3 regions of the Butyrivibrio sp. FC2001 genome follow, and region 3 is predicted to be linked to each of the others. Evidence: predicted binding sites of a transcription regulator. Region 3 holds the regulator's gene; each other region holds the start of a gene.
The links. Region 3 encodes HrcA, which represses chaperone genes, less so after heat shock. Its sites were predicted from a motif close to TGTTAGCACTCNNNNNNNNNGAGTGCTAACA; they were not measured.
Positions count from the first base shown of each region.

Region 1: the regulator HrcA is predicted to act here: its motif matches at 1,603-1,633, upstream of G601_RS0103505 (Hsp20/alpha crystallin family protein).
Region 2: the regulator HrcA is predicted to act here: its motif matches at 6,331-6,361, upstream of clpB (ATP-dependent chaperone ClpB).

Region 1 covers NZ_AUJH01000004.1:312,322-322,225, forward strand. Annotated here, with positions in the region: gene G601_RS26000 (hypothetical protein) at 1-140, opposite strand, end outside; gene G601_RS0103500 (dihydrofolate reductase family protein) at 177-857, opposite strand; gene G601_RS0103505 (Hsp20/alpha crystallin family protein) at 1,032-1,478, opposite strand; gene G601_RS0103510 (hypothetical protein) at 1,654-2,142, opposite strand; gene G601_RS25645 (LURP-one-related family protein) at 2,250-2,693, opposite strand; gene G601_RS0103520 (hypothetical protein) at 2,939-3,151, opposite strand; gene G601_RS26005 (hypothetical protein) at 3,797-3,937, opposite strand; gene G601_RS0103530 (leucine-rich repeat protein) at 4,231-5,880, opposite strand; gene G601_RS0103535 (rhomboid family intramembrane serine protease) at 6,155-6,721, opposite strand; gene G601_RS0103540 (hypothetical protein) at 6,729-7,127, opposite strand; gene G601_RS0103545 (hypothetical protein) at 7,142-7,456, opposite strand; gene G601_RS0103550 (HU family DNA-binding protein) at 7,683-7,961, shown strand; gene G601_RS0103555 (hypothetical protein) at 8,170-9,432, opposite strand; gene G601_RS0103560 (hypothetical protein) at 9,779-9,904, opposite strand, start outside.
Region 2 covers NZ_AUJH01000014.1:43,031-52,934, forward strand. Annotated here, with positions in the region: gene G601_RS0108260 (extracellular solute-binding protein) at 1-45, shown strand, start outside; gene G601_RS0108265 (DJ-1 family glyoxalase III) at 66-617, shown strand; gene G601_RS0108270 (CYTH domain-containing protein) at 626-1,117, shown strand; gene tig (trigger factor) at 1,283-2,728, shown strand; gene clpP (ATP-dependent Clp endopeptidase proteolytic subunit ClpP) at 2,789-3,442, shown strand; gene clpX (ATP-dependent Clp protease ATP-binding subunit ClpX) at 3,489-4,763, shown strand; gene yihA (ribosome biogenesis GTP-binding protein YihA/YsxC) at 4,833-5,447, shown strand; gene G601_RS0108295 (HdeD family acid-resistance protein) at 5,468-6,145, shown strand; gene clpB (ATP-dependent chaperone ClpB) at 6,433-9,024, shown strand; gene G601_RS0108305 (DUF4250 domain-containing protein) at 9,024-9,206, shown strand; gene G601_RS22490 (cyclic nucleotide-binding domain-containing protein) at 9,415-9,904, shown strand, end outside.
Region 3 covers NZ_AUJH01000003.1:263,836-273,739, forward strand. Annotated here, with positions in the region: gene G601_RS0101150 (pyridoxal phosphate-dependent aminotransferase) at 1-1,072, shown strand, start outside; gene G601_RS0101155 (DUF6465 family protein) at 1,164-1,763, shown strand; gene hrcA (heat-inducible transcriptional repressor HrcA) at 1,911-2,942, shown strand; gene grpE (nucleotide exchange factor GrpE) at 2,964-3,632, shown strand; gene dnaK (molecular chaperone DnaK) at 3,674-5,554, shown strand; gene dnaJ (molecular chaperone DnaJ) at 5,740-6,915, shown strand; gene G601_RS0101180 (50S ribosomal protein L11 methyltransferase) at 6,979-8,034, shown strand; gene G601_RS0101185 (16S rRNA (uracil(1498)-N(3))-methyltransferase) at 8,089-8,838, shown strand; gene G601_RS0101190 (cysteine desulfurase family protein) at 8,879-9,904, shown strand, end outside.

The sequences.
Region 1 (9,904 bases), on a different contig from region 3:
CTGCCCTCACCTATGTCCAGCTGCAGGAAGGATATCAGTGCCCTGTCAAAGGCTCTTTTCTGCGCTTCAAGGTATGGATAATCCTTTGCTATATTCGATGAAAGCGTCCTTGTTGTCGTCTCGCCAGTCTCTGTTAACAAGAACCCGGATTCCCTCATTAATCTGCCTGTCCAAGGCTATTTCACCACTTCATATTTTAATCTTAGATATGAATCTTCAAGCTTTTCACAGCTGGTAAGCCTAAGTATCCCGAGTTTGCCAAGTTCCTCTTTCGTTGTTATCGAATCTCCATCGATCAGTGTAGCGGTATTCTTCCCTCCAATAAGGACCGGTGCTACAACAATATCCACGAAATCAAAGAGCCCATTTCTAAGAAACATCCCATTCATAGTACCGCCGCTTTGAACAGTAAGCCTTTCGCATCCATACTTTTCCTTTAAGTCCACTAGAGCCTTTTCAAGGAAAAAGTTTTCCTGAAAGATAATCTCCAAATTATCTGCTTTCACTTTAAAAGCAGGGTGTTCCCAGTTTGTTGTTATCAACACGAACCGTTTTGATAGTTCACAAAAGTACTTGATTCCATGCTCAGTAAGATGGGAATTATCAAAAAGCACAAAGGATACAGGTGTTTTAGGGGGCATAGGTTTCTCATTGACTCCCATCTTTTCCTGTACACGCCCGGTATTAAATGACCACAAATCTGTAGTCTGCTCTATTTCGTAATATTGATGCAGTCCTTCTTTTAGTCCTTCCATTTCAGGAAAATCCCTGTCCACATCCATGTTATCAGTTGATCCGGTGCTGATTTTTCCGTCTACTGACATTAGCATAAATAATGTTGTAACTGGTATATTCATATGTTCCTACCTCATTCTGATATTTATATTATTAGTTTAATCCGAGAATATGAGTATTACCCGACTTTTCTTGCGCTGATTTGTCGTGAAAATCATAATACAAAAAACATCCCGAGGTGATTGGTCTCGGGATGCCTTTTAGGAGATTTCTTATTATGTGGAGCCTATTGGCTCTTAAGCTATCATGATATGTTTCTTTTCAGGAAGCTTTTCCTGTTCTTTCTTAGGAATGGTAAGTGTCAGAACTCCGTGATGGAAGGCTGCCTTTACGTCCTCTTCTGTGATCTGGTCGCCTACATAGAAGCTTCTCTGCATCGAGCCACTGTATCGCTCCTGCCTGATCAGACGTCCTTTCTTATCATTCTTGTCATTGTTCATGTTCTTTGAAGCACTGATTGTAAGATATCCGTCATTCAGTTCAAGGTTAATATCCTCTTTGGCAAAACCAGGAAGATCAACACTAACTTCATACTGGTTATCCTCTTCCTTAACATCAGTCTTCATCAGCCTGTCGGCGTGACGTCCGTAAAGCTTCCGCTCCATGTTGTTCAGTTCTCTGAAATCCGGGAAATTGAACAGATTGTCAAAAAGATTTTCTTCAAAAATACTAGGTGCTAACATAGTTTTTTCCTCCTTTGCATCAAAAACATTTATTTTTGAGCATTGGGACGGAGGGTTCAGATCTAGGGAACCTAAGTCCTTATGGTCTTCTCTGTTCCTTTGTTCTATATATTGTATAACACCAAATTGGCACTCTGTCAAGTAGAGTGCTAATTTTCTTATAGGATTTTTTATATCATTTCCAATAAATATCGAAAAACTGCTGAGGTCCTTTAAATAGAGTAACTATGCTCCCATCATTAAGGTCTACAACCTTAAAATAGATATCCTCATCATCTGTCGGAGCACCTGCTCCCCAGGGATGCATCTCCTCATAAAGAATCCGATCTTCATCAGGAGACAGAACGTACTGGTCGATATAGTAATCATCGCCTACTAGGCTCCTAAGCTTTTCATATATTTCATCTGACTCGTGTTGTTCTTTCTCCAGTCCAGTTACATCGATGGCATTTTTTGAAAGCCCACAGAATGTCCGACTGTATGCGCTATCATTGCAAGTAAATACTATGTCTTCATAACCCTCCACTTTTCTGTAGTTCTGAGAAAAATCCAGATGAAGGTAATAAGAGGGAAAATACCATAAAAATCTTAATATTATAAATATGAGCAAAAGGTTAAATGCCGTAATTACAACAAGCCCCATCCTCTTTAGCACCTTTTTCATATGCATTTCTTAAATCCTTTATTCACATTCTTTTTTTATCCAATCACAACTATAACATACAAAAAGGTCGGACTCCGATATCACTCGCAAATCCGACCTCATAAGATTTAATTAGATGCACCTGCTGATGATGAAGTACTTGCTGTAGCTTCCCTGTCCTTTATCATGTGCTGAAGGGTAATGAGAATGGCAACAACAGATTTTTCATGTTCAGGTTTATAAATATCAATGCAGTATTTGTCATGAATGGAAAGCATCTTCTGGGATATAACAGCGATGATCTCTCCATTTTCATCATATAATTCAAAGTTTAGTCCCAGGATATTCCCTTTGAGCTGCCAGCCTAGACCTACGATATTCGTAATATCTTTGATAATATGCAAAATCTCATTTGATATTTCAAAGGATGCCCCATCTGTCATGGTTACAAAGTGGCGCTCATGGAGAGTAAAAAACTTCCTTTCTATGTGGGCTAACCTGTTACCGGATGCATCATACACATCGGTCTTGTCATGAATCGAAGGAAATTTGGTCTCAGCATGATATACCACATTCTGAAGAACACAACTAATAATATGTTCTTTTGTCAGTGATAGCTCTCGGTCTTTTAAACAGTAATATATAACAATTTCTTTATTTTGTAATGAAAGCTTATGATTAGATGTAGCGTATTTCCCAGCACTCGGTGCTCATAACCTCACCTTTCTCTTCTGTGATGAATCCTTTACCCGAACAATACAATAGCATATATGAAACGAGCCCTTGAATTATAAGGGCTCGTTCGCATTACAGATGTTTACTGGTTCTCGGATCCCATTCTGCAGAATCTATTGGGATCAACTTCAAAAGCTTCCTTGATAAACTCTAAACGGATACCGGTATCAGTCCGTTCAACATCATTAACAAACGGCAAAGCTGACAGATCCTCAATAAACTTATCATCCCAGAGGCCTCCTCTAAGTGCATCCTTCCTGAACACATCCTCAAATCTCTCTGCTCCATCACACATACAAAATTACCTCCTAAAATATTCAATCATTAAAAAAAGCATACCACAATCTATGTTTCATTTTCGGTTGGGTTTTTCCAAAGGGCAGAAAGCCGCATAAAATAAGGCAAAAGTCACACTATGTCAAACGCGAAACACCCTTAAAAAAGCAAAAATATAGAGAACTGATGCATTTGTTTCATTTTTGGGACTGACTATGGGCAAATTTTGTCTGACCGCCGCAAAAATACAGAAAAAAAGAGCGCGTATTTTAAATACGCACCCTGATATTAAGTAGATACCACAGGATAACTGATTAGCTGCAACTCTTATGCTTCATATTTTTTTCATTAGCCACGGGTTTTCCCTTGACACTCTCCCCCAAATACACGCCAAACCATTCCCTCAAAAACCATTATATGCGCATAGTTTAGAACATTTTCGAGCGTGATTCTTGAATTTTATCCATATATACTGAATCCATGGCATACATCCCTTCTCACATTTATAGAAAAATATAAATTATTATTTTCCCAAACTGGTTAATTTATTTTCTTTCATTCCCTGCTACTATATAAGCATAGAGGAGGAAACCAAAAATGAATACAAAAGGAAACCTATAAGGTACCGTCACTGTGGCAGGATCCCGGTGGCGGTGCTTTGGGGTTATAGATCCTCTTCTATCGCATCAATTACAAAATCCTTTGCATCCAGCTCCTCTTCCTCACCGAAGATATTGAGCTGCTTTGCAGTTTCTACCATAGTGTTGTATTCAGTCTTTTCAGCTTCTGTCAGTTCTCTTGCCAATTTGGATCTCCTACCTTATATTCTCTCCCATCATTATATGGCATGCCTCATTAATTGGCGAGACCAGACAATACTGGGCATTCGCTCAGCACCGTCTGGCCTCATTTATCCATATTTGAAAGGTGATGTAATTCCTCGTCCTGTAGGTCAATTTTACCCTAAGGGAGTAGAAATTTCCCATCAGCAAATGTGACAAAAACAGCTGTTGTTGAAAGTTATCTTCAAAAAAGCCCTTAGGAAGCAATTGCTTCCTAAGGACTCTACATGTTTACAGCAAATATCTTTACCATAACTCAAAACTTCTTAAATGCATACTTTGTATTCTTTGAAACCCCGGATTTTGCTATTAGCTTTTTATATTTCTTAAGTCTATTTTTGAACCTTACCCAGACTTTCATTTCCTTATTAGTTCCGGCAAAAGAATTCTTGTAAGCAAGACGAAGATTTCGAGCCTTTATTTTTATTGTTTTTAGATTCTTACATCCCTGGAATGCCCCCTTGCCTATGACCTCTACGTTCTCTCCTATCGTAATTTCTGTTAATTTGGTATTGCCTTTAAAGGCTTTCGCAGCGACACCTGTAACCCGATAGGTTATGCCGTTAATTGTCATTTCATCTCCGACATGAACTTTCTTATCCTTTTTGGATACACCTATCAGATATATTTCTCGATCACCAACTACTTTATAATTCCTATATGCAAGATTAAATGTCTCACCAATCTTTTTTGCATGTGAAGTGTTAACTGTAGGTACATTTGCCTGATTATTTCCCGCATTGCTAGGGTCTTTGCTGGCATTTTCATCGCCAATAGGCGTATCATCTGGATTCGTATTTCCGCCATTGTCAGATTCTGTGACCTCTTCACCTTCCTTAGGATCCTTTAATTGAGATCTAATGTCAATAAACATGGATGAAAAATAGAAATCATCCCAATATTGATCATTTCTCCCAGGTATTTTATACCCTAAACTTATAGATTCTAAATATGGTCCGCGCTCTATACCTGTTCTTGGTAAACATAAAAAGCGTCCATACCACCTACCATCTATTGTAATATATGTTGGCGTCAAGTCATCCCCAAAAGCAAAATGAGCATACGCAATGTTTTCATCGTACGAAAAACTTTCATTGTATACAAATGTTAAATCACCTTTCCATGAAACATCACTATCACACCATATTACTAAGCAGCAATTGCACTGCAAATCTGTACGCCCCGAAGCATTTTTTAAGTCAAATGCTATATCAAAACCGTCTGAATTTAGATTTACAACTCTCGGATTTGAAACTTCTAGCGAACCTAAAATGTTTTCAGCTGTCTCAGCATCCCAAATAAATACACTATGTTGTCCTGCGCCCTCTGCGAAACCCTCGTATGTATAATATACTAAATGTGTTCGTGAGCCTTTGTTTTCCCAAAATTCAAGACCATAAATACCATTATCATCACATGCAAGAAAGGTTACGGAGTGTACATCGCTAATTACTATATGTTCTCCAAACTGAGCTTTCTTGGTAATCAATTCTTTTATTCCTTCTGGCGTATTCCATCCTCCAGAATTCTTTTTAGCTGATGAGCTTTGTTTGCCAGTTCCACCATGGACTACGCAATTAATAAATTTCGAATATGCATAGCAGCCTTTTTTCCAGCCAATGCTATAAGTATATTTACCATCACTTATAGTATCGACATTACTTCCAGCATTCGGATATGGGAAAACCTGTCCTGGTCTCCAATCCGATTTTGTCATGAAGTGTTCATAGTACTCATCTATTTGACTTTGCGTTAGTGATGGATGAACTTGCTTGTCTATCAATTGTTTAACAATATTGTAATTCGTAGATACATCTCTTTCTGATCCTCCCATTGCATGCGTATTAAGGGGACATAATAATAAAATCATTCCCACAACAAAAGACATTAAGAATCCCTTTTTCATTACACTCCTCCACAAAAAATTCAAAACTCAACAGTTACTATATAAGTAGGATTTTGGTGATATATCTGACTTAGCAATTAATTAGATTTTTCAAAAAGAAAGACATAACGAATCCCCACTCATCTAAACCCAAATCTCAAAAAACAATTATAAATACTTCTAAAATAATAATCAAAGCATTTTTATTATGATAACTCCGCAGAAAACCACTTCCGACGTAGAGTCGGTGGTGGTAGTTCATCAGTTGAAAAAACCATAACTTCTTCTCAAATTTCTATCCAAAACTATATACACTTACCATGACAATACCACAAATGATTCCTACAAGTAATCCGGCAAAATGGCCAATAGAATCAATCTTCCTGGATGTAGTCATAAGTGCAAGTAAGACCATTGTAGGTATCATTGATTTTAGTCCAGAAAAACCTCTTACAGAAAATGCTATTACCATATATATACCCAGCAGACCGCAGATTACCCCTGATGCTCCTATGCACAGCGTAAATGGCGATATCTTTTTGTGTATCCTTGCTGACATGAATCCTCCGCATAGCATAATCACCGCATAGCATACGGCAAAAAGCCAGGATTCTAACACATGTTCAAGTGTCCTTCCTATATTGTACAGAGAATACATATTACAAAGAAGGTGAAGGAATTCCTTCTGTGTAAATGCTGCCGTCACTATCCTGTAATACTGCTTTTCCTGAAGACTATTTATGTATGACGAACCAAGCCGTGATACATCCAGCTTTCCAGTATTTAAAAGAATGAAAATCAATATGTTTATCGCAATTATCCCATATGTAACAGGATATTCTGCTATTCTGAGGCTTTCCATGACTGTTTCACCGTTTTAACATGGGATTAACCATCTTCTGGAGCATTTCCATGGCCTTTTTGTATGACTCAGCCATCTCATCCGGGTTCTTTACTTCCAAACCTGCTTCCTTAAGTCTGGTATCTCCATCAGAAAGCTCTCCCATATATGTTGCTTCTTTAACGGATATATGCCCTTTCTGACAGTATTCAAGCACAGCTTCAGACACATCCGAATCTGTAATATTTATTGTATCGACAAAAAGCTCTGCGTTTTGACCCAGAAACTGACTGTCCTTATCTGATGCGAGCATGAGTACGACAGATGAGTGGTATCTCTCCTTAAGCATCCTGAGCTGCCTTGTAAGGATATCCCTGTCAGCATCCCCGTAATTTACAAAAATTGTTGAGTAACAATTTGCCGCCATGCTCCATTTTCTCCTTAACCAACTATTCTTTTTAGAACTTCCTTTGTTTCATCACTGAAATCCTTAAGGTCTTCCATAGTGATCACTTTGTACCTGATGAGTGAGATCAGATGATCATAGAAGTTTGACCTGCTTATATCAGTTATGACAACACCGGGATTCCTCTTATCAGCCTTTAGGCAACCTTCCAAAGCCCAGTATTTATCTGAGGCGTTCTGATCGCTGTTAAGAATAGCCTTATATTCCTCAACAAGCTTTTCCATATATCTTTCCTGCCACTCGGGGAGGTTCTCTCTGAAAAGGTTCCAGTCCTTTTTTGATACGTCCATTTGGTTTCTCCTTCCATATAGAACTACATCTCCATCCCCCAGGAAACTCATTTTGATTTTAAAGCGGGAAAACCCTTTTTACAAGGCGTCAAAATGGATAAAAAGCCATGAAAATATGCCTAAAAATCTGCCATAAAATATTAACAAATGCACTCCTTTGCGCTAAAATCATTACTAACCGGGCGCTGGTGCCCAAAATCCAATACTTATGAAGGAGGATGACGGTATGAACAAAACAGAACTCATTGATGCTATGGCAAAAGAGACAGGCCTTAGCAAGAAGGACACTGAGAAGGCTCTTAAGGCTTTCATCGATGTTGTTTCAAAGCAGCTTAAGAAGAAGGACAAGGTACAGCTTGTAGGCTTTGGTACTTTTGAAACTTCAAAGAGAGCAGCTAGAAAGGGTAAGAATCCTCAGACTGGTGCCGAGATTAAGATTCCTGCTACTATCGCGCCTAAGTTTAAGGCTGGTAAGGCTCTTAAGGATCTCGTAAACAAGAAGTAATGTTCTAACTGGAAACTATTAACCTGTTTTTAATAAGGAACGCAAATTTTATCAATTACATCATTACAAAAGAAAAGCCCCTTGCCACGAATGGCAAGGGGCTGATATTATATCAGGCCTACAAAAGGTTTTGTCACGAACCAACTTTTTTCTATTGATGGAAATAATCATAGATGCAGGCCGGACATAAGACTTACATTATTACTAATTACTTTTTGCTTGTTCTGTAAGTAATATTGTATGATCTTATTCCATATGTCTTTGTAACCTTGCTCTTGTATACAACATACAAAGTTGTTGTAGCCATGTTGTCTTTTGATTCTTCCTTTCTAACCTGTGTGTACTGAGTTCCGCCAACAGGACCAGATGTATTAGTAATATCTGTCTTTTCCTGATCAGGGATCTTATCAAGTTTGATCTTCTTGTTATTCTTTACAAATGTAACAGTATTTGCGTTAAAATCCTTCTCTTCAATGCCATAAATCTGATCCAGAGTATCTCCATCACCGTTAAGATCTATTCCGGTTGTAGGATTTCTTCTAATCCTGCTTCCTGTAGTTTTATCAATACGATATTCATCGGAATTATCTATATTGATGTTCTTAGTGCCATAGGGAGTGCCCTTTACATAGAAAGCTTTTACAAACTTATAGTCCTTTCCTAACTTAACACTAATCTTTCCTGACTTTTTGGTAACATAATTGATCCCTTCCTTATTATTTGTCTGGGACTCAAGAATATTACCATTATTTCCCTTTCTGTCCTTATCGCGTGTTTCATCAAGTCTCTTTCCGGCATAAGTAACAGACTGGATTGCTCTGGCGTCGTCAGACACAGTAATTGTAATCTTGTGCTTCTTGCCACCTAATTTGTATTGTAACTTTGCTGTTCCAGGTTTCTTGCCGAAAATGCGATATTCCATAGCATATCTTGTACGTTTAAGTGACTTGTATGCTTTATAGAAATCAGCCCATGAATCATAAGTTCCTACAACATCTCTTGAACCATCATAGTTTCTAAAGAAAGCTTGCTTTGTGTTCTCATCATAAGTAGGATAAGCATCTTTTTCACTGCTTCCGCATTTCTTTATAGTAATTACATCTTTTCCACTCTTGATTTTAACGCTCTCAACTTTCTCTCCCGGATTTCCTTCGAAATGCCAAGTAACATATTCGTCGGTTCCTATAGTAGCCTTCTTTATTTCTTTAAAGTAATTCTGAGCTTTCCACTCAGCATCTTCATCTTCAGTAGTAGTTGCCCATGAAGCACCAGTAATTCTGTTTTTATATGTTTCAGATGTAATTTTGTGCGATACTTTGTCGTTTTCATCAATAGTAGATGTTCCTGTGCGGTCTATATCATATACCTCTGAACCACTATAAACCGCTGCATTTACATTAACAGGTACAACCAAAGTAACTGTGAGCGCAGCAGCCATTGCCATTGCGCCAAAACGTTTTAATCCCTTCATAAGAGACCCTCCTTCATAAGAATGAATATACGGTTTTACGTAACCGTTTCCTCGTGACATTTTTCATTCTATCACCCCCCCAAATTTGTCAAGGCGCTCAAACACTTGTTTTATGCGGTTTAATAAAGTTTATAAAATGTTTATAATTTCGTTTACATCTTAGATTCAGCAAGGACACAGTTTTTTCACATTTTAAACGCAATCATATTGAAACGATGAATTTGCAATAATTTATAATTGTAATATTTTTATATATCCCTCTTTTTCATTCAGATGTGCTCTAACTTCCTTTCCTCCAAAAAAGACACGCATCTTTCGATACGTGCCTTTTAACTCAGCTAACAGGTTATCCTTTTCTGAATTTGAAATTTGCCTTATATACAACTTCAAAGTTCTCATACCAGAAATCAATGTTAGCTCCTATACGTAATTTCTCAGTTATATTGCGGTTCAATCCAATATCGAACATATC
Region 2 (9,904 bases), on a different contig from region 3:
GAGGAACGCGGCGGCTTATATGACAGTGGTATATTAAGAAATTGAATTTAGGGAGGATATGAAAAATGGCTAATATTGCAATTTTCCTGGCAGAGGGCTTTGAGGAAATCGAGGCACTTACCGTGGTGGATATCTGCAGAAGAGCAGGTCTTGCTATTGATATGGTTTCAGTTATGGGAGCTCTTCAGGTAACAGGCTCTCATGGAATAGAGGTTAAAGCTGACAAGCTTCTTGATGACGTGAAATTCGATGAGATGGATATGCTGGTTCTTCCTGGCGGAATGCCCGGAACAACTAATCTTGAAAAGACAGAGAAGCTCATGGAACAGGTAAGAGCCTTTGATGCAGCAAAGAGATATATCAGCGCAATCTGTGCTGCTCCCGGAGTATTTGGAAGAGCGGGGCTCTTACAGGGCAAAAAAGCCTGCGTTTTCCCGGGGCTTGAAGGTGAGCTTAAGGGCGCGGATGTTCAGATGACAGAAACTACTGTTGACGGACATATCCTTACAAGCCGCGGAATGGGAACAGCAATTCCCTTCGGGCTTGCTATCGTAGAGCGCTTCTGTGGTAAAGAGACTGCGGATGAACTCGGTAAGAAAATTGTTTTTAGGGTGTGATTTAAGTAATGGGATTAGAAATTGAGAGAAAATTTACTGTAAAGGAATTACCTGAAAATCTGGAGCAGTATGAGGTTCATGTTATCGAGCAGGGCTATCTTAATGTGGTTCCTGCCATCAGAGTTAGAAGACAGGATGACGAGTACTACATGACATATAAGTGCCATAAGGATTTTGCGGGTGCACATTTCGAAGGCGAAGATGGCGATATAGGTCAGATCGAGTACAACATGCCTCTTGATAAAACAGCATACGAGCATCTTGTTGAGAAGGCAGATGGGAATGTAATAAGAAAGAAGAGATATATCATTCCTATTGAAAATGGATTAAAAATAGAGCTTGATGTTTTCGGGGCTCCCTATGATGGAAGGATTCTTGCCGAGGTGGAGTTTCCCGATGAGAAGGCGGCAGCTGATTATAAGCCTGCTGACTGGTTTTTAGAGGACGTTACGGGAGATGTGAGATACAGTAATGCTCACATGAGTACCGAGAAACTCTGAGTTTTTCACTATTTTCAAATTAATATGGAAAAAGGAAAAGACCTGTGCTATAATCTTTAGGCGACTGTGCCGAGGAAAGTTAGCACAGGTCGTTTTAATATAGATAAATAACACAAAACTGTGTAAAGATTTATTTCATATGTATTCATAGGAGGAAACATTTCAATGAGCGTATCAGTAGAAAAGCTCGAGAAGAGCATGGCTAAGCTTACAATCGAAGTAGCAGCTGAGTCTTTTGACAAGGCAATCGACAAGGTTTACAACAAGCAGAAGAATAAGATCCAGATCCCTGGATTCCGTAAGGGTAAGGCTCCCCGTCATATGATCGAGCGTATGTACGGTAAGGAAGTATTCTTCGAGGATGCTGCTAACGAAGTTATCAACGAGGAGTATCCCAAGGCTGTTGAGGAGTGCGGTGAGGACGTTGTTTCTAACCCTGATATCGAAGTATCACAGATCGAGGCTGGTAAGCCTTTCATCTTTACAGCAACTGTAGCTCTTAAGCCCGAGGTTAAGCTTGGTAAGTACAAGGGCGTTGAGGTTGAGAAGATGGATCTTGACGTAACTGAGGACGAGATCAACGCTGAGATCGACCAGGAGCGTAACAGAAACGCCAGAACAATCGACGTTACAGATCGTAAGGTTGAGGATGGCGATATCGTAACTCTTGATTTCGAGGGATTTGTTGACGGTGTTGCTTTCGAAGGTGGTAAGGGCACAGATTATCCTCTTACAATCGGTTCAGGTTCATTCATCCCTGGATTCGAGGAGCAGCTTGTAGGCTTCGAGATTGGCAAAGAGGGTGAAGTTAACGTAACATTCCCTGAGGAGTATCACTCAGAGGATCTTGCTGGTAAGGATGCTACTTTTAAGTGCACAGTTAAGGCCATCAAGACTAGAGAGCTTCCTGAGCTCAATGATGAGTTTGCAAGCGATGTTTCAGATTTCGAGACAGTTGCTGAGTATAAAGAAGATGTAAAGAAGAAGCTTACAGAGCGTAAAGAGGCTGAGGCTAAGGCTAAGCGTGAGGATGAAGCAGTTAAGGCTGTTATCGAAGATTCTGAGATGGAGCTTCCTGAGAAGATGGTTGAGACACAGCAGCGTCAGATCGTTAACGATTTCGCTCAGAGACTTCAGTATCAGGGCATGAACATGCAGCAGTACATGCAGTACACAGGCAACACAGCTGAGCAGCTCTTAGAGCAGGTTAAGCCTCAGGCTGTAGAGCGTATCCAGTCAAGACTTGTTCTTGAGGCAGTTGCAGCAGCTGAGAAGTTCGAGATCGCTGAGAACGAGATCCAGGAAGAGCTCGAGAAGATGGCTAAGCAGTACAACATGGAAGTTGAGAAGGTTAAGGAGCTTATGGGCGACCGTGAGATCAAGAGCCTTAAGGATGACCTCCTTGTTCAGAAGGCAGCAGCTTTCCTTGTAGAGAACGCTAAGGAAGTTGGCGCTAAGAAGACAACAAGAAAGGCAGCAGCTAAGAAGTCTGATGATGCAGCTGAGGAGAAGCCGAAGCGCACACGCAAGACTGCAGCTAAGAAGGACGATGATGCAGCTGAGGAGAAGCCGAAGCGCACACGTAAGACAACAAAGAAGACAGAAGAGTAATATAGCAGCCCTCCCGGAAACGGGAGGGTTTTTTTCGCATAGTTGCGCATATTCAATAAAATGGGGTATAATGATTTGGTATTATATACTAAATATAACAGAGAGGAAGCGAATCATATGAGTTTAATACCTTATGTCATAGAGCAGACGAGCCGCGGAGAGCGCTCATACGATATTTATTCAAGACTTTTAAAGGAACGTATTGTATTCCTTGGTGAGGAGGTCAATTCTGTTTCTGCAAGCGTTGTAGTTGCACAGCTCCTTTTCCTTGAGGCAGAGGATCCCAGCAAGGATATCCACATGTATATCAACAGCCCCGGTGGAGAGATTACTTCCGGTATGGCTATTTATGATACCATGCATTACATCAAGTGCGATGTAAGCACAATCTGTATCGGTATGGCAGCAAGTATGGGTGCATTCCTTCTTGCAGGTGGTGCAAAGGGCAAGCGTATGGCACTTCCCAATGCTGAGATCATGATTCACCAGCCCCTTGGCGGAACTCAGGGTCAGGCTACTGAGATTGAGATCGCAGCTAAGCACATCATTCGTACAAAAGAAAAACTGAATACACTCTTATCAGAGAACACAGGTAAGGACTATGCTCAGATCGCAGCTGACACAGAACGTGATAACTGGATGACAGCTCAGGAAGCTTTAGAGTACGGTCTTATTGATTCTGTTATCGAGTCAAGACCTAAGGAAGAAAAATAAGGATAAATAATTTTATATTATAAGATTTTTAAAAGGAAAATAAATTATGGCAGGAAAAAACAACGGTGAAATTCGTTGCTCATTTTGTAACAAGACACAGAATCAGGTTAAAAAGCTGATTGCCGGTCCCGCAGGTGTTTATATCTGTGACGAGTGTGTTGATATCTGTGCTGATATCATCGAGGAAGAGTTCGAGGATGAGCCGATAGCACACGACGACAGGGACATCAATCTTTTGAAGCCTGTTGAGATCAAGAACTTCCTTGACGATTATGTAATCGGACAGGATGAAGCTAAGAAGGTTCTTTCTGTGGCTGTTTACAATCACTACAAGCGTGTTATGGCGCCTAAGGCTCATAATAACGATGATGAGGTTGAGCTTCAGAAGAGTAACATCATAATGGTTGGTCCTACAGGTTCCGGTAAGACTTACCTGGCTCAGACACTTGCGAAGATCATAAATGTTCCCTTTGCAATTGCTGATGCGACAACCCTTACAGAGGCCGGATATGTCGGCGAGGATGTTGAGAACATTCTCTTAAAGCTTATTCAGGCAGCTGATTATGATGTTGAGCGTGCACAGTACGGCATCGTTTACATCGATGAGATTGATAAGATAACCAAGAAGAGCGAGAACGTTTCAATCACCCGTGATGTATCAGGCGAAGGTGTTCAGCAGGCACTTCTTAAGATAATCGAGGGTACTACAGCAAGCGTTCCTCCGCAGGGCGGACGTAAGCATCCTCATCAGGAGCTTATCCAGATAGATACATCCAATATTCTGTTCATCTGTGGTGGTGCTTTTGATGGCCTTGATAAGATTGTAGAGGCGAGACTTGATCGCAACTCAATCGGTTTTAACGCTGAGATAGCTGATAAGAGCGAGCGTGAGATCGGTGAAGTATTAAAAGAGGTTACACCTCAGGATCTCACCAAGTTCGGACTTATCCCTGAGTTTGTAGGTCGTGTTCCAATCTGTGTAACTCTTGAAGGTCTGAACAAGGACGCTCTCGTCAGAATCCTTACAGAGCCCAAGAATGCTCTTGTTAAGCAGTATCAGAAGCTGTTTGACTTTGATGACGTTAAGCTTTCATTCGAGGATGATGCAATCGATAAGATCGCAGAGATGGCTCATGAGAGAAAGACAGGAGCAAGAGGCTTAAGGTCTATCATGGAAAAGGCTATGATGGATGTTATGTATGAGATTCCTTCAGATGACAACATTTCAGAGTGTGTTGTTACTGAGGAAGCAGTAAGTGGTTCTTCAAGTCCTCTGATTGTTTACAAGGATGAGGCTAAGAGACTTAAGCCTGCTAAATAAATAATGGCTGAAATAATAAGGCAGAGATGAGCTTCATCCCTGCCTTTTAAATCACTTAGCGAGGTTTTTATGGTAATTAAGAAAGTAAATTTAGAAACAGTAATAGGAATTACAAGTAAGCTCCCCCAGAATGATAAGCCGGAGTTTGCTTTTGCAGGAAAAAGTAATGTGGGAAAATCCTCATTGATAAACGGCTTAATGAACCGCAAGCATTATGCCCGTGTCAGTCAGGAGCCCGGTAAAACTCAGACTATCAACTATTACAATATAAATAATGAGTTTTATCTGGTGGATCTTCCGGGATACGGTTTTGCCAAGGTTCCTGAATCAGTAAAGAAACAGTGGGGTAAGATGATTGAGAATTATCTCAATAAGTCAGTGATGCTAAAGCAGGTTTTCCTACTCATAGACATAAGGCATGAGCCTTCTGCCAATGACAGGATGATGTATGACTGGATAGTTTCTCAGGGAGTTAATCCCATCATTATTGCTACTAAATCAGATAAGATTAAGCCCAGTCAGCATGAGAAGCATATTCAGATGATCAAGGACACACTGGGAATGCCTGAGGATGGTCTGGTGCTTCTTTTTTCTGCGCAGAGTAAGGCAGGAAGGGAAGAGATATATGAGCTTATGGATAAGCTTCTTGAGGAGTGTGCTACAGGAGAAGAGACTGAAGAATAATTATATTTGAGGTGCTTGGTATGAAATTCTTTGTGAAGTTAAAAACTAATTTTCTGGTGGATGCCCTGATACTTATAGCGGTTGGTGCTCTGCTGATATTTTTGCCGGGGACTACACTTAATCTGCTTACCAAGGTGATCGGTGGCGTGGTACTTGCTGCGGGAGTTATATCCATTGTGACCAGCCTGTTTTCCAAGAATCAGGGACTTATCGCGAGGAACAGCTCTATTGGATTTGGCCTGGTTATAGCTGTGCTTGGTGTATGGATACTTCTCAATCCGCACTTTTTTGAATCCATTATTCCTGTTATTGCAGGTGTGATAATGCTCTTTTCGGGTCTAATGAATCTTGGAGAGACCCTGAGCCTTGGAAGAAGTAAGTATGGAAACTGGTGGATCGCACTTATTCTTGCTGTACTTACTGTGGCAGGCGGACTTTACCTGGTGCTGAATCCTGTTACAACCATGAAGTATATTGTACAGATAATCGGTGCTGCACTTGCCTATAATGGTATTTCCAATCTGTGGATCGTATCAAGGATACATAAGGTTGATAAGATGGCTCAGAAAAATATCGTTGATGGAGAGGCTACCGTGGTGGATGTGGAAGAAGCACCTGCCGGTTCTTTTGATCAGGAGAGCCAGAGAAAAATAGTCGACAAAGAAATAATCGATGTTGAGGGTAAAGAAATAAACTGATAGTGATAATGCCGTAGAATGCGATATTTCTGCGGCATTTTTTATGATATAGGAAATTTCTCCGAAATTCCTATATCATAAAAAGCGCTCCGCTATGGATGCGCACTCGCGCGATAGGAATATGTTGCCTTCAGCAACCGCGCTCGGCGCGAGAATGTCGCAAGCGACATTCTTTCGAAAAAAAGAATTAGCACTCACTATTGACGAGTGCTAATAATCGTGTTATAACAGTTGTAGAACAAAGATTATTGTAAGCGGCCGAAACGTTTTTTAGTGAGGTAACTGTTATGAAGATAGATAGATTCACACAAAAATCAATTGAAGCAGTTCAGAATATGGAGAAGGTGGCTCTTGATTATGGCAACCAGGAGATAGAGCAGGAGCACCTCTTATACAGCCTTCTGACAATACAGGATAGTATAGTTCCCAAGCTTATTGAGAAGATGGGAATTGATAATACTGTATTTTTAAACAGAGTTGATGAGGCTTTAAAGAAGAGAACCAAGGTCCAGGGCGGAAGTCCCTATGTGGGCGCTGACCTTAACAAAGTGCTTCTTAAGAGCGAGGATGAGATGAAGGCAATGGGAGATGAGTATGTGTCTGTTGAGCACATTTTCCTCGCTATGCTTCATTATCCGAACCGCGAGATGATAAATATATTCCAGGCTTTTGGTATAGACAGGAACAGATTCCTTCAGGCCCTGTCAGAGGTAAGGGGCAACCAGAAGGTGACCTCCGATAACCCAGAGGCGACCTACGACACCCTTGAGAAATACGGCACAGAGCTTGTGGCAAAGGCTAAGGCACAGAAGCTTGAGCCTGTAATTGGCAGAGATGCCGAGATTAGAAATGTAGTAAGAATTCTGTCCAGAAAGACAAAGAATAATCCGGTTCTGATTGGTGAACCCGGTGTAGGTAAGACTGCGGTTGTAGAGGCTCTTGCCCAGAGAATTGCAGAGGGTGACGTGCCTGAGAACTTAAAAGACAAGAAGATCTTTTCACTTGATATGGGCTCCCTTGTGGCAGGTGCCAAGTACAGAGGCGAATTTGAGGAGAGACTTAAGGCTGTCCTTCAGGATGTGAAGGAATCTGACGGAGAGATAATTCTTTTTATAGATGAGCTTCATACCATTGTGGGTGCCGGCAAAACAGACGGCGCGCTGGATGCAGGTAATATGCTAAAGCCCATGCTTGCAAGAGGAGAGCTCCACTGTATCGGTGCTACCACGCTTAATGAGTACAGACAATATATCGAGAAGGATGCGGCACTTGAGAGACGTTTCCAGCCGGTTATGGTTTCAGAGCCTACTGTTGAAGATACCATCAGTATCCTTAGAGGTCTTAAGGAGCGCTATGAGGTTTATCATGGTGTGAAAATTATGGACTCAGCTCTTGTCAGCGCTGCAACCTTAAGTAACAGATATATTTCAGACAGATTCCTTCCCGATAAGGCAATAGACCTTGTGGATGAAGCCTGTGCCCTTATTAAAACCGAGATGGATTCAATGCCTGCTGAGCTTGATGAGATGAATAGAAAGATCATGCAGATGCAGATTGAGGAAACGGCCCTTAAAAAGGAAGATGATTCCTTAAGTAAAGAGCGTCTTGAAAACCTTCAGAAGGAGCTGGCTGAGCTTAAGGCTGATTTTGATAACCAGAAGGCTCAGTGGACCAATGAAAAGGAAGCGGTGGACAGACTCGCTGTTATCCGTGAAGAGATAGAGAACGCCAGCAACGAGCTTCAGATTGCCCAGAGAAGAGGCGATTTTGAGAAGGCAAGTGAGCTTCAGTATGGCAGGATTCCCGAACTGAAAAAGCAGCTGGACGAAGAGGAGCAGAAGGTAGGCTCAAAGGATATGTCCCTTGTTCATGAGAGAGTATCCGATGAAGAGATAGCAAGGATTATCTCCAGATGGACAGGTATTCCTGTAGCAAAGCTTACTGAGAGTGAGAGAAATAAAACACTTCACCTTGAGGATGAGCTTCACAAGAGAGTTATCGGACAGGACGAAGCGGTTACCAAGGTTTCAGAGGCAATCATGAGATCCAAGGCAGGTATAAAGGATCTCGGAAAGCCTATCGGTTCATTCATGTTCCTTGGACCTACAGGTGTAGGTAAGACAGAACTTGCCAAGAGCCTTGCGGCATCACTTTTTGATGATGAAAATAATATAGTCAGAATCGACATGAGTGAGTACATGGAGAAGTTCAGCGTGTCCAGACTGATCGGAGCACCGCCCGGATATGTAGGATACGAGGAGGGTGGGCAGCTGACAGAGGCTGTAAGAAGAAAACCCTATGCAGTTGTACTTTTTGATGAAGTGGAAAAGGCACATCCTGATGTATTCAATGTTCTTCTTCAGATTCTGGATGATGGCCGTGTTACCGATTCTCAGGGAAGAACAGTGGACTTTAAGAACACTATTCTTATCATGACCTCTAATATAGGTGCACCATATCTTCTTGATGGAATCGAGGAGGATGGAACCATCAGCAAGGAAGCTGAGGAACTGACCATGAATGAGCTTCACGCCCGCTTTAGACCTGAGTTCCTGAACAGACTTGACGAAATGATTCTGTTCAAGCCTTTGACAAAGGATAATGTCAGTGGCATAGTTAAGCTTATCGTGGATGATCTTAACAGAAGATTATCAGACAGAGAGATAAGCATCAGGCTGACTCCTGCTGCAGAGCAGTTTGTAGCAGATAACGCATACGATGCCAACTATGGTGCAAGACCCGTTAAGAGATTTGTGCAGAAGCATGTTGAGACACTTTCAGCAAAGCTTATCCTGGAGGATAAGGTTATGCCTCACGACACTATCGAGATCGATGTGGAAGGTGATGCGCTGGTTGCCCATGCGGTGAAAGGAGAATGATGATACCAAAGGATCCGGTGATACTGTTGAGTTATATTAATACACAGTTAAGAGATAATTATAATAGTCTTGAAGACTTGGCTGAAGGATTATCTCTTGGTGAAGAAGAAATAAGCTCAATTATTGCCAAACTTGAAGGCATAGGATATAACTACAGCTCTGACGCTAATCAGTTTGTCTGATGCATTTTGTAAAAGGCATACAAATACAGAAACCTCAAATGGCTTAAAATAACCATTTGAGGTTTTTGTTTTATTTAATAAAGAGATAAGTCAACGATTTTATGTAAATTTAATAATCAATTATTCGCAATAGTTGTATCATTTATGTATAGAATTAAAAGAATTACAGTATTTTCTATTCAACTGAGATTGTGCGATGGGAGTACTTATGACTGATAAACATACCGTTATAACAAACCTTAAAGGATATGAAGATGGGCAGGTAGTTTTCAATGAAGGCGATGACAGCTGCTGTATGTATGATGTACAGAAGGGAAAGGTTGGTATTTTCCTGAACTACGGAACTGATAAGCAAAAGAAGATTGCAGAAATTGGCGCTGGCAGAGTATTTGGCGAAATGGGAATGGTTGAAGGCCTTCCCCGTTCGGCAACAGCAGTATCTTTATCTGAGTTTACAGTTCTTGCTGTGATAACATGGGAGACTCTCAGTCTTTATTTTAAAGCTAAACCTTCCAGAGTTGTCCAAATTATGCAACATACAAGCGATAGGTTGAGAGTGACAACAAAAGCCAATTCGGGGCTTAGAGCTTCAGTAGAACAGACTATTGAGAAAATTGAAAATGGTTGTTCAAGAGAAGATGCAAGTAAGCTTCTTAGGAAGGCTCTTGAGAATGTGGAGCAGGCTTTTGCTGAAAATA
Region 3 (9,904 bases):
TGATTTCCCAACACCCGAGCATATCAAGGAGGCCGGGATAAAGGCTATCAGGGATGATTTTACGAAGTATACGACTGGAAATGGAATTGCGCCTTTAAGAGAGGCGATTATAGAGAAGCTCCGCAGGGACAACGGCGTCACCTACGGAATGGATGAGGTTGCTGTCATGGTTGGTGCGAAGCAGGCGTTGTTTGCTGCGCTTTGTGCTGTTGCCGGTGAGGGTGATGAGGTAATTATCCCGACACCGTGCTACGTCAGCTATCCCGATATGGTCAGCCTTGCAGGCGGTACTCCTGTAATGGTAGGCAGAAACGATGATTTTTCACTTGATCTTAAGGCTATTGAGGATGCTTGTAACGAGCACACCAAGGCCGTCATTATATGTACTCCCGACAATCCCACCGGTAAGGTTTATGGTGAGGAGGAGCTCAGGGGGCTTGCGGAGATCGCAGTCCGCAAAGATATCTTTGTTATTTCCGATGAAATCTATGAAAAAATAATATTTGAAGGAAGTCGTCACTTCAGTATTTCTTCTATAGAAGGGATGAAGGACAGAACAATCGTGGTTAACGGTTTTTCAAAGACCTATTCCATGACTGGCTGGCGACTTGGATACGTATGCGGAAGACGCGATGTGATAGCCAATTCCATCAAGGTTCAGAGTCAGACTACCACAACTCCGCCGAGTATATCCCAATATGCGGCTGTTGAGGCTTTAAACGGCCCTCAGGACTGCGTGGCATATATGACAGCAGAGTTTGAAAAAAGAAGGAATTACGTTCAGGAGAGACTTTCAAAGATACCTGGCGTTGTGAGTCACGAGATCCAGGGCGCTTTTTATGCGTTCTTTGATATAAGAAATTTTCTCGGTAAAGAATACGAGGGCTATGGAGTTATCGAAAAGGATACGGAGCTTTGTGAGTATCTTTTGGAAAAACACCACGTTGCAGCGATGCCCGGAAGTGCTTATTTTGCGCCTGGTTTCTTGAGAATTTCCTTTGCATCATCCATGGAAGTGCTTAAAATGGCGTTTGACAGAATCGAAATTGGTCTAAATGCGCATAAATGTTGACTTTTTTTCGAATTTGTACTAAACTCAAAAACGTAATGATAAATTTGCAAAAACGCAAAGCATGCGTTCCTTACGTGAAAGAGAGGGAGATATGGCTGACGACAAGTTGAGAGAAGCAGCTTTAAAGCCGATTGCGACTATCAAGAAACCGGTAATTGCTGCAGAAAAGAAAGAAGAAGCAAAGACTGTAGATGCAGCTGAGGCTAAGAAGGAAGAGGCTAAGGCAGCAAAGAAACCTGCAGCTAAGAAGACAGCAGCAAAGAAGACTACTGTTAAGAAGGCAACACCTGTAAAGGCTGCTGAGAAGAAGGAAGAGAAGCCCGCAGCTAAGAAGCCTGCAGCTAAAAAGGCACCTGTTAAGAAGGCTACAGCTACTAAGGCTGCTGCAAAGAAGACTGAGACCAAGAAGGCTGAGGCTGAGCCCGAAGCAAAGAAACCTGCAGCTAAAAAGGCACCTGCTAAGAAGGCTACAACTACAAAGGCTGCTGCAACAAAGACAAATATCGTTCTTCAGTTCGCAGACAAGAGTGTTACTTATGACACCTTCGTTGAGAATGCTAAGAACGTTTGGCAGTATGACATGGGTAGAAAAGTTTCCGAGATCAAGACTCTTGAGCTTTATGTTAAGCCTGAGGACGGAAAAGTATATTTTGTTGTTAACGGCGAAGTTCACGCTGAATTCAACTTATAATTGTGTGAGCATATTATCCCCGAGGATTATTCCTCGGGGTTTTTTCTTTGTATTGACATTAGGAATTTATAGTGGTAATTTATTCTCAGAAGATGTTAGCACTCAACCTTAATGAGTGCTAACACAAAACAAAAAGGAGGTAATCTGATGCAACTGGATGACAGGAAAAAGAAAATACTGCATGCAATTGTTCGCAATTACCTCGAGACAGGCGAGCCTGTCGGCAGCAGAACTATTTCAAAATATACGGATTTGAATCTCAGTTCTGCCACTATCAGAAATGAGATGGCAGATCTTGAGGAGATGGGACTTATATTACAGCCCCACACTTCCGCGGGACGAATTCCTTCAGACCAGGGATATCGAGTTTATGTAGACGAGATGCTGGCTGAGAAGGAACAGGAAGTTGAGAATATGAAGGAGATGCTTCTTGATAAGGAAGAGAAGCTTGATAAGCTCCTTAAGCAGGTTGCCAAGACCCTGGCGGTCGATACCAACTACGCTTCAATGATCTCAGCACCCGTGATCCGCAGGAACAAGCTTAAATTCGTTCAGCTTTCAAGAGTGGATGCGGAACATCTCCTTACCACTATTGTTATAGAAGGTAATGTGATCAAGAATCGCATGATAGAGGTGGAGCAGGAGCTTTCCGAAGCAGATATGCTTAAGCTCAACATCCTGCTCAATACCAGACTTGCAGGTCTTTCGGTTGAGGATATCAACCTGGGACTTATAACCGCCATGAAGCAGGAGGCGGGAATACACAGCGAGATAATCGACAGGATACTGGATACAGCCGGTGAAGCAATTACAGAGGATGAGGATCTTCAGATTTACACCAGCGGCGCCAATAACATCTTCAGATATCCCGAGCTTGCTGATAAGGATAGAGCAAGTGATCTTATTACTACCTTTGAGGATAAGAGCGATCTTACAAGTATCGTAGAGAATGCTCTTCAGTCTTCATCAGAGGAGACAGGAATTCAGGTTTACATCGGTAATGAGTCACCGGTTCAGTCCATGAAGGACTGCAGCGTCGTGACTGCAACCTATGACCTGGGTGAAGGAATGCGAGGAACGGTAGGTATTATCGGACCCAAGCGAATGGATTATGACAAAGTTGTCGGGGCGCTTAAGAATATGATGAGAGCGCTGGATGATTTATATAAAAAAGAGTAGAACCAGTAAGGAGTATTTAAATTGAGTAAGGAAGTAAAGAAGGACGTTAATAAAGAGTCCGGAAAGAAGACATCAAAGGAGCTTCAGCAGGAAGTAGCTGAGAAGGCAAAACAGGTTGCAGATGCTGCAAACAAGGTTGCCGAGGCCGCTGAGGAAGAGGCTGCCGCTGCTGAGAGCGCAGAAGCAGGTGCTGAAGGCGCTGAGAACGGCGAAGGCGAGAAGAAAGGTCTTTTCGGTAAAAAAGAAAAGAAGAATCCCTTCAAAGAGAAGTTTGAGGAGATGCAGGACAAATATCTGCGTCAGGTTGCGGAGTTTGAGAACTTCCGTAAGAGAACCGATAAAGAAAAATCTCAGATGTTCGATCAGGGAGCATCAAATGTACTTGAAAAGATTCTTCCTGTTGTTGATAACTTCGAAAGAGGACTTGCTGCAGTCCCTGAAGAAGAGAAGAATTCCGCTTTTGCAGATGGAATGAACATGATATACAAGCAGCTCATGAAGCAGATGGAGGATCTTGGTGTTACTCCCATCGAAGCTGTAGGAAAGGAATTTGATCCTAATTTCCACAACGCTGTAATGCAGGTTGAGAGCGAAGATGTCGAGGAAGGATTCGTAGCACAGGAGCTTCAGAAGGGTTATATGTACCGCGACACAGTGCTTAGACACAGCATGGTTGCCGTTGCTAGATAAAACAATTCAATCATTTAGATTTATATATGGAGGAATAAAAAATGAGTAAGATCATAGGTATCGACTTAGGAACAACTAACAGCTGCGTAGCTGTTATGGAGGGTGGTCAGCCCACAGTTATAGCTAATGCAGAGGGTGCAAGAACAACACCTTCTATCGTAGCTTTCACAAAGAATGGCGAGCGTCTTGTAGGTGAGCCCGCTAAGCGTCAGGCAGTAACAAATGCTGAGAACACAATCTCTTCAATCAAGAGAGATATGGGTACAGATAACGGCCGTACAATCGATGGCAAGAAGTATTCACCTCAGCAGATCTCAGCTATGATTCTTCAGAAGCTGAAGGCAGACGCAGAACAGTATCTCGGCGAAAAAGTAACAGAGGCAGTAATCACAGTACCCGCATACTTCAATGATGCTCAGCGTCAGGCTACTAAGGATGCTGGTAAGATTGCAGGTCTTGATGTAAAGCGTATCATCAACGAGCCCACAGCAGCAGCTCTTGCATACGGTCTTGATAACGAAAAAGAGCAGAAGATCATGGTTTATGACCTTGGTGGTGGTACTTTTGATGTATCTATCATTGATATAGGTGATGGCGTTATCGAAGTTCTTTCAACAAACGGTGACACACACCTTGGTGGTGATGACTTCGACCAGAAGATCATCGACTGGATGGTATCTGAGTTCAAGGCTAAGGAAGGCGTAGACCTTTCAGGCGATAAGATGGCTATGCAGAGACTTAAGGAAGCAGCTGAGAAGGCGAAGAAGGAGCTCTCTTCTTCAACAACAACCAACATCAACCTTCCTTTCATCACAGCTACAGCTGAGGGACCCAAGCACTTTGATATGGACCTCACAAGAGCTAAGTTCGAAGAGCTTATCCACGATCTCGTAGAGAGAAGTGCTATTCCTGTACAGAACGCTATGAAGGATGCAGGTCTTAACTATTCAGACCTCGGCAAGGTTCTCCTTGTTGGTGGTTCAACTCGTGTTCCCTGCGTAGTTGAGAAGGTTAAGCAGCTTACAGGTCAGGAGCCTTCCAAGAACCTCAACCCTGATGAGTGCGTAGCAGTTGGTGCTGGTATCCAGGGTGGTAAGCTTGCAGGCGATGCAGGTGCAGGTGATATCCTTCTTCTTGACGTAACACCTCTTTCTCTTTCAATCGAGACAATGGGTGGTGTTGCTACAAGACTTATCGAGCGTAACACAACTATTCCTACAAAGAAGAGCCAGGTATTCTCAACAGCAGCTGATAACCAGACAGCAGTTGATATCAACGTTCTTCAGGGTGAGAGACAGTTTGCTAAGGACAACAAGTCACTTGGTCAGTTCCGTCTTGATGGAATCCCGCCGGCAATGAGAGGCGTTCCGCAGATCGAGGTTACATTCGATATCGATGCAAACGGTATTGTTAATGTATCAGCTAAGGATCTTGGAACAGGTAAAGAGCAGCACATCACAATCACAGCTGGTTCTAACATGTCTGATGAGGAAATCGATAAGGCTGTAAAGGAAGCTGCTGAGTACGAAGCTCAGGATAAGAAGCGTAAGGAAGGCATCGATACTAGAAACGAAGCTGATTCCTTCGTATTCCAGACAGAGAAGGCTATTCAGGAAGTTGGCGATAAGATCGATGCTTCTCAGAAGCAGACTGTAGAGGATGACCTTAAGACTCTCAAGGATACTCTTGAGCAGACTAAGGATCGTGAGCTTACAGACAGCGAGATCGACACAATCAAGAGCCAGAAGGAGAAACTTATGACTGATGCTCAGGCTCTGTTTGCAAAGGTTTACGAGCAGGCTCAGGGCGCAGCAGGTGCTCAGGGTGCAGGTCCTGACATGTCTGGTATGGGCGGCGCAGCTCAGAGCTCAAATGCAGGTAATTCTGACGATGTAGTTGATGGAGATTACAGAGAAGTGTAATCACTTAGCGAGTTTTTTTTCGAGCTTAGTGTACTACACTGTTCTGGCGAGCGAAGCGAGAGCAGAACTTCCTTGTGAAGTATAAGCTTCCATCTTTATAAAAGTTTAATATTTAAAATATTGCTAAAGCCCAATACATAATGTAGGATGTATTGGGCATTTAGTAGTAGATATAGGAGATATTAATGGCAGATCAGAAGCGCGATTATTACGAGGTCCTTGGTGTTAGCAAGGGCGCAAGTGATGATGAGATAAAAAAAGCATACCGTGTACTTGCTAAGAAGTATCATCCGGATATGAACCCCGGTGATGCTGCAGCTGCTGATAAGTTCAAGGAAGCATCTGAGGCTTATGCGGTATTAAGTGATCCTGAGAAGAGACGTCAGTACGATCAGTTCGGACATGCTGCATTCGAAGGCGGAGCCGGCGGATATGGCGGATTTGATTTCGGCGGTGCTGACTTTGGTGATATATTTGGTGACATATTCGGAGATTTCTTCGGTGGTGGCAGAAGAAGCCAGGGTGCAAGAAGCGGCCCTGCAAAGGGAGCTAATATCCGTGCCAGCGTGAGAATCACCTTTGAAGAAGCTGTTTTTGGTTGTGAGAAGGAGCTTGAGCTCAAGCTTAAGGATCCCTGCCCGACCTGTAAGGGAACCGGTGCAAAGCCCGGTACAACAGCTCAGATGTGTCCTAAGTGCGGTGGTAAGGGACAGGTTGTATTTACACAGCAGTCCTTCTTTGGAACCGTAAGAAACGTTCAGACATGTCCTGATTGTAATGGTAGCGGTAAGGTTATCAAGGATAAGTGCTCTGACTGTGGCGGAACAGGTTACGTAGCAAGCACTAAGAGAATCCAGGTATCTATTCCTGCAGGTATTGATAACGGACAGAGTGTGCGTATCCGTGAAAAGGGTGAGCCCGGAAGAAACGGTGGCCCCAGAGGAGATCTTCTTGTTGAGGTTATCGTTGCAGATCATCCTATTTTCCAGAGACAGGATTACGACATCTTCTCAACTGTTCCGATGTCATATGCAATAGCTGCACTTGGTGGAACTGTTGCCATTGATACAGTAGACGGTAAGGTGCTCTACGATGTTAAGGCCGGTACACAGACTGACACAAGAGTAAGACTTCGCGGAAAGGGTGTTCCTACACTTAGAAATAAGGACATTCGCGGAGATCACTATGTAACACTTGTTGTTCAGGTTCCTGATAAATTGTCCAAGGAAGCCAAGGAGCTTCTTAAACAGTTTGATGAAAAGACAGGAGACAGCCTGCACGCTGCTGATGCTATTTCCGGCAATAAGGACGGAAATGACGATGGCAAGAAAAAGGGCGGTTTTTTCGGAAAGAAAAAATAATATATGAATATGGAGCGGGGAGAAAAATTTCTCCCCGCTGTTCGTATGTAAAGGAGTCTTATTATGAAATGGATGCGTTTTCGAATCAGAACCAATGAGGAATCTGAGGATATTATTGTAAGCAGCATGATGGATATAGGTCTTGAGGGTGCACAGATTGAGGACAATGCGCCTCTTACAGCTGCCGATAAGGAGCAGATGTTTACTGATGACCTTCAGGATGCAGATGATGAAGAGACAGGAGTAGACAGCTGTGCAGTCACTGCTCCCGGAGAGGATGGAGTAGCATATCTGAACTTTTTCGTTGAGGTTGATGACAATAATGTCCTCACGGTTCATGAGTATGATGAGAACGGCGAAGAAATAGAAGTAAAGAAGACTCCTGATGAGATGAAGGCTGCTATCAGGGAAGTACTTGATGAGCTCAGTACTTTTTCAAATATAGGGGACGGTACAATATCCGTAGATGTAACAGAGGATATCGACTGGATAAATAACTGGAAGCAGTACTTCCACAAGTTCTTTGTGGATGATGTTCTGGTGATCCCTTCCTGGGAGACTCCTGACGAAGAGGATAAAAAGAAGGCGAATATCACCCTTCATATTGATCCGGGTACAGCTTTCGGAACAGGTATGCATGAGACAACCCAGCTTTGCATACGCGCACTTAGGAAATATATGACTCCCGGAGCCAGAGTACTTGACGTAGGAACCGGAAGTGGGGTATTGTCTATACTTGCGATGAAGTTTGGCGCTGGACATACAGTGGGTACTGATCTGGATCCCTGTGCAGAGCCTGCAGTCGCTGATAATAAGAAGGCAAATGATGTTGCTGTAGAGGATTTTGATCTGATAATCGGTAATATCATTGATGATGATAAGGTTAAAGAGCAGGTTGGAACAGGCTATGACATCGTAGTAGCGAATATCCTTCCCTATGTTCTTGTACCACTCACACCTATTGTTCCGGGACTCCTTAAGGATGGGGGTATTTATATCACTTCAGGAATTATTGAAGCTAAAGAGGAAGTGATCCGCAAGGCACATGAGGATGCCGGACTTAATGTTATAGAAATCTGCAAGCAGGGCGAGTGGGTATCAGTTATTTCAAGAAAGTAATTTAAACTAAGTCTTCTCAATAGGAGAATGTGCCCAAGGGGCAGATGAGGTTTTATGTATCATTTTTTCGCTGAGAGTAGTCAGCTTATTGATGATGGAAAAAGAATAGTAATTACAGACTCTGATTATAACCACATGGTTAATGTCCTTAGAATGAAGCCCGGAGAGGAGTTTTCTGTCAGTTTCAGAGAAGAGGAAGACAAGGAATACCGCTTTGGAATTGAGTCTGTTACGGATACAGAGCTTGTCGGTGAGCTTCGTTTTGTGAAGGAGTCAGGCGTGGAGCTTCCTGCAAAGATATATCTTTTTCAGGGGCTTCCCAAGGCTGACAAGATGGAGCTTATTATTCAGAAGGCAGTTGAGCTTGGAGTTTATCAGGTTATACCGGTTTCCATGAAAAGATCGGTGGTTAAGCTTGATGAAAGAAGGGCTGCGAATAAGATAAAGCGCTGGCAGGCTATAGCTGAGGCAGCAGCAAAGCAGAGTAAAAGAGCATTCGTTCCTGAAATAGGGACGCCCATGAGCTTCAAGGAAGCGATTAATTACTGCTCTGATATGGATGTTAAGCTTCTTCCCTATGAGCAGGCTGAGGGTATGACAAAAACCCGCGAGCTGATTGAAGCTGTAAAACCGGGACAGAGCATTGCTGTATTTATCGGACCTGAGGGAGGCTTTGCTGATGAAGAAGTGAGCTTTGCTATGGAAGCAGGCTTTAATTCAATAACCATGGGAAAGAGAATACTTAGAACTGAGACAGCCGGCTTTACCATGCTGGCATGGCTCATGTATCATTTGGAAGCATAAACATTACTACTGCCTATCGGCAGTAACGGAATGGGGAAATATGGAAATATACTTAGATAACTCTGCGACAACCAGGATATATGATGATGTATCAGAGCTTTGCATGAAGACAATGATGGAGGATTATGGTAATGCCTCCAGTATGCATCACAAGGGAGTTGTTGCTGAGAATTACCTGAAAAAAGCATCAGAGCAGATTGCAAAAACATTGAAGGCTAAGCCGAAGGAGATACTTTTTACATCAGGCGGAACAGAGTCTGATAACATTGCGGTTATTGGCGGCGCCATGGCTCATCACAGAGAGGGTAAGCATCTTATCACTACCTGCATTGAGCATCCGGCTATACTTAATTCCATGAAGTATCTTGAGGATCAGGGCTTTGAGGTGACATATCTTAAGGTATCCGAGGAAGGGCTTATAGATCTTGAAGAGCTTAAGAGTGCCATAAGAGAAGATACTATTCTCGTTTCAATCATGGCTGTTAATAATGAGATTGGTGCAGTTCAGCCTCTTGAGGAAGCAGGGAAGATCATCCACGCTGCTAATCCCAGGATCATTTTTCATGTTGATGCAGTTCAGGGCTACGGAAAAGAGCAGCTTATTCCCAAGCAGATGGGAATAGATATGCTGTCTGTGAGCGGACATAAGATCCATGCCCCCAAGGGAATCGGATTTTTATATATAAAGGACGGAGTAAGAATCGTGCCCATCACCTATGGCGGTGGACAGCAGGGAGGCCTTAGATCAGGCACCCTGAATATTCCGGGAATTGCAGGGCTTGGAAGAGCTGCTGAAGAGATATACAGCACCCTTGGTGAAAAGCGTAAGATGCTCTATAGTCTGAAGTTCAGACTGATAAAGGGACTTACAACTGAGCTTCCTGATATCAGAATAAACGGAATAGATACCTCCGATAGAAAGATAAGCGATCTTACAGATGAGGAACTTACAGAGGTTATCAGTAAGACAGCACCGCATATCGTAAGCGTGTCGGTTAAGGGGGTAAGAGCAGAGGTTCTGCTTCATGCGCTGGAGGATAAGGAGATATATGTATCAGCGGGAAGT